DNA from 2 places in the Marinomonas sp. GJ51-14 genome. Region 1 is predicted to be linked to the other one. Evidence: predicted binding sites of a transcription regulator. Region 1 holds the regulator's gene; the other holds the start of a gene.
The links. The regulator LexA, encoded in region 1, represses DNA repair genes until DNA is damaged. The targets are predictions, from matches to a motif close to TACTGTNTANNTANACAGTA.

Region 1 (2,387 bases):
AATTCTGATCATCCACTGTAGAATACAAGCGCCACAAACCAACACACTGCTCCAATCGACCAAGAATCACACCCAAAATAGGTTGCCATGTTTCCGCTGTTTCTGGCGTTACCCCCATACCTTCATTTTGTTTGGTTTTTTTACATTCATCTTGAATACTTTCGATGTTGTTAAATAGTTTCTGATAAGAAGTTTGCAAACTGTAAGCCAGCTGGCGCAGTTCATCAGGGATCAAACCAAATTCAAAACGATGCTGATTATTCTCCTGATCTAAACCCAACCCTTGTATATAAGGTGCTAAGCCTTGCTGCGCGTATTGGATGAAATTCACAATACTCTGTATTTGCTGAGGAATTTTTAACAGTAACTGCCCAGTCAAACTGACGTCGTCTGTTAGTTCTTGTTTTAAATTAACTAGATTTTTTTCGAGCTGACGAAGCCAAGCAATACTTTGTTGCAACCGTACTTCATGTCGAAAATGACCAATAGCCTTATCTGGGAGATGATGGCCCTCATCAAATACATAAATAGTTTCTTTGGGCGCAGATAAAATTGCCCCACCACCAAGTGAAAGATCAGCTAAAACCAAGTCATGGTTTGCAACAATTACATCGGCCACCTCAATCTCTGCTCTTGCTTTAAAGAAAGGACAAGCGGAATAGTTAGCGCAATTACGATTAGTACATTGTTGATGATCAGTCGTTAAACGGCGCCAATCTTGATCACGAATAATTCCAGCCCAATTATCTTTATCGCCATCCCAATCGCCTTTTTCTAATGCCGCATCCATTTCTTGGTACAAGACTGTATTAACATCATCTGATTGCAGATGCTGCTCAAAAAGCCCGGCAAACATATCGTCTATCGCCTGCTCTTCTGCCCCTAAAAAGCCCTCCAGATTATTCAAACACAAATAACGCCCTCTACCTTTAGCGAGAGTGTATTTGAAATTTAATTCTGTATGCTCAAGCAAATCAGGCAACTCTTTATGAAGAATCTGTTCTTGCAATGCAACAGTAGCTGTTGAGATAACCAATTTTAAGCCGCGAGCCTTAGCAATGGGTATTGTCGCTAAGCAATAAGAGAGGGTTTTACCTGTCCCTGTTCCTGCCTCAATGACAGCAACATGCTTTTCATCCAGCCTTTCACCTTCAGAACCTTGTTTAATATTTCCCAATGTACGAGCAATAGCGCCTATCATCTGGCGCTGTCCAGCTCTCGGTTTATGGGACTTCGCATCCAAAGAAGCTCGGTACGCAAGTTGAATTTGTTTTTTTAGTTCGTCTGAAAGCATTTATATTATTGAGATTAGTTAAGAAAGCTGTATATAATAACAGTTACTGTATAAACAACCAGACTCCTTATGATTAAATTAACCAAAAGACAATCTGACGTACTAGAAACCATTCGCGAATTTATTAGTGAAACCGGGTTTCCACCTACTAGAGCAGAAATCGCACGCCGCCTTGGATTCAAATCCCCCAACGCTGCCGAAGAACATTTAAAAGCCCTATGTAAAAAAGGGGCAATAGAAATGCTATCTGGCGCCTCACGAGGCATACGTGTAGTCGATCAAGCATCTAACGATGAGCAAGCAGAAGATCTAGGCTTGCCTATCATTGGAAAGGTAGCTGCAGGCTTTCCTATTTTAGCTCAGGAAAACATCGCCTCTCATGTCAACATACCGCCAAGTATGTTTTCCCCTCAAGCAGATTATTTTCTGTCTGTTTCAGGAACCAGCATGAAAAACATCGGTATTATGGAAGGCGACTTATTGGCCGTTCATAAAACCAGCACTGTCCATAATGGACAAATTGTTGTCGCTCGTATTGGTGACGAAGTCACTGTAAAACGTTTTGAGCAAAAAGGCAGCATTGTTCGACTCATTCCTGAGAACGAAGAGTTCAACGATATTATTGTCGATTTAGAAAGTGAAGATTTTGCAATTGAAGGCCTTTCTGTTGGTGTAATACGACAAGGCCTTTAACGCTAAAAATTGATCTTAAAATCATTAAAAAGGCGAAGCAGATGCTTCGCCTTTTTAATATTTCGACTTTTATTTATTCTGTAAAAAAACAAAGGACTAATGCAAAATTTTAGGTCTAAGCTCTTCTATTTCTTCTGGGTGTTCAAAATCTTCATCAAAGAGAGTTTCTTCTGAATACACAAAATCAATGCCAGCATGAAACATGCATTTTGCCAACTCAAAATAACGATCTTTCAAATAAGATTTAGTATCATCCGAAATATTCAATGTTGCTAATGGCAACGTTTCCTCACCACTCTCACTGACTGGACGTAAAACAATATCGCCGTTATCCAGCTCAACAATTTCTAGGTAGGACTCTTTCATACTCAATACTCTGATGACTCTTCTCTAAAACGCA
Region 2 (2,387 bases), 1.3 Mb from region 1:
AACACTCGACTAATCACACTACAGAAGGTCGTTTTCCCACACCCCTGAGCACCACCAACACCTACAAACAAAGGGCCTTTCCCTGTACTGGCCTTTTTATCTATCCAGTTAGAAAAAGGCAAATACAAACTATCAAGCTGATCAATCAAGGAGGAATCCGCATATAAAGAAGCCAAAGTTTGCCCTACTTCAAAACGCAGTCGATGTGATAAGGAGTCTGGTTGACTCGTATGTATATAGTTAGATTTATTATGTTGCTTAAGCATGATGAACACCCCTATACAAATTATTTTACTCAGTATAGTTGGGTGTACAAAAAACAAACAACATTTACACTAAATGATTAATCAAATGCAAGAACAAGTTGAAGAGGTTCAGGGGGAGATAATCGATACCCCACACCAATTAGACGTACTGGACGACTAGACCGAGAATAAGCCTGCGCCAGCAAAGCAGAAAACATATCATCTGTGAGCTTACTTTTAATGGCTTGCTCGATTGTGGTTTGCTTAAAATCATCAAATTTTATTTTCAGATAATATTTACTCAATTGCGATTCAACGTTTTTTCCCTTCATCCGTTTTTTTAAATCTGCCAACAACATGGGCAACACAGATAAACACTCTTTAAGATCAAGCAAATCCTTCGAAAAAGTATGCTCAACAGAAATGCTCTTTCTTTCCCTTGAAATAGTCACCGGTCGATTATCAATTCCCAAAGCAAACTGGGATAATCGAAACGCCATACTTCCAAATTTCTTTTGCAATAACGCGAAGTCTAACTTTTGCAAATCCGCACAACTAAACACATCCAGTGAAGCCAGCTTTTCCTGAGCAACTCGACCAATGCCCGATATTGATTTAACAGGAATATTTGATACAAATTCGAATTGCTTTTCAGGCGTTACAACCGTTAAACCATCAGGCTTCTTCCAATCACTTGCAACTTTTGCAATGAACTTATTTGTCGCCACACCTGCAGAAACAGTGATTCCGACTTCATCAAAAATTCGAGCGCGAATCTCTTCCGCAATACGAGTAGCGCTACCTTGAAAATGCTCGGAACCTGTCACATCAAGATAAGCTTCATCTAAAGACAATGGCTCAATAACATCAGTATAATCACGAAAAATTGTGTGCATTTGCTGAGAAGCAAATCGATATTTAGTCATATCACCAGGAATCACCAACAATGAAGGACAAAGACGCTTAGCAACAGACGTTGGCATAGCCGAGCGAACACCATAAGCGCGCGCCACATAATTTGCAGTAGCTAAAACACCACGACGATCAATAGAACCCCCAATGGCAATTGGAATGTCTCGCAAATCAGGATCGTCACGCATCTCTATTGCGGCATAAAAACAGTCGGCATCAATATGAATAATTTTACGGTTTTGTAACATAGAGATTTAAAGCAAACCTAACATAACTGTATAAAAAAACAGTATACAACAAAGCAATTAAAAATCGCTAAACTCAGCCACTGGATAGATAAACTTTCTTTTAGATAGACGACGCATAAAGTAAAATAATTGAGAAATTTAATAAAACAGGACAAAAACAATAATTTCAGCACTAAAAACAAAGAAAATTACGTTTTTAAGGACGCAAACATGGACGCTAGTTAGTAAAATAGTTTACATTTTGTTCATTAGATTAGTTATGTTAAAAAATAATTTTTTTTCAGGTAAACTATCCACAATAAACGCCCCCAGCAATGATTCGCTAAATTGAAATGGCTTTAAAGAAAGCCGCATTATACGTATTCAATGCGAGGCATTAGGGCAAAGACTTCTATATAAAGGGCACCATCATGACACTACCATTTAGAATTTTTTTAATTGCCATAGGCACAATAATTCTTACCGGTTGCCAAAACCTTAATCAGCAAGGAACAGCTGGAACAGGCTGTACATCTGTCGCTCCATGTAATGGCAATGTCGTTGGTGATACGTCATATTCTGGCTACACTCAAAACAATGGATATGTACAAAATGGTGCAGTTAATGCAAACAACACTATTGCTGTGATCAAGCAAGAACCTATTGTGGTTACCGCTACAGGTTATGCAGCTATGACAACAAATAAACGCTTAACCAAATCTCAAGCGCGTATCATGACATTGCGCAGCTCTATGTTGGATGCCTATAGAAACCTGTCAGAACGTGTTTATGGTTTGAAAATCGATGGCTCTAGCTCATTAAGCAATATGGTTTTGCAAAATGATGAATTAAGAACGTACGTTGATGCTTATTTGGTCGGTGCGAAAGTTGTGTCTCAAAGAGAACACGAAGACGGTACATTTGAGACAGTTGTTGAAATGGCTTTACAAGAAAATTTCCGACAATGCGTAACTTCAGCCCAAGGTATTAATTCAAACCCTAA

Region 2: a site for LexA is predicted at 1,430-1,449, ahead of dinB (DNA polymerase IV). Genes of this name have one in related genera too.

Annotation. Positions count from the first base shown of each region.
Region 1 is NZ_CM147879.1:2,920,615-2,923,001, reverse strand. It holds gene dinG (ATP-dependent DNA helicase DinG) at 1-1,294, opposite strand, end outside; gene lexA (transcriptional repressor LexA) at 1,364-1,987, shown strand; gene AC0L3Y_RS13890 (hypothetical protein) at 2,084-2,353, opposite strand; gene AC0L3Y_RS13885 (DUF6586 family protein) at 2,356-2,387, opposite strand, start outside.
Region 2 is NZ_CM147879.1:472,361-474,747, forward strand. It holds gene AC0L3Y_RS02290 (hypothetical protein) at 1-266, opposite strand, end outside; gene dinB (DNA polymerase IV) at 344-1,405, opposite strand; gene AC0L3Y_RS02300 (LPP20 family lipoprotein) at 1,816-2,387, shown strand, end outside.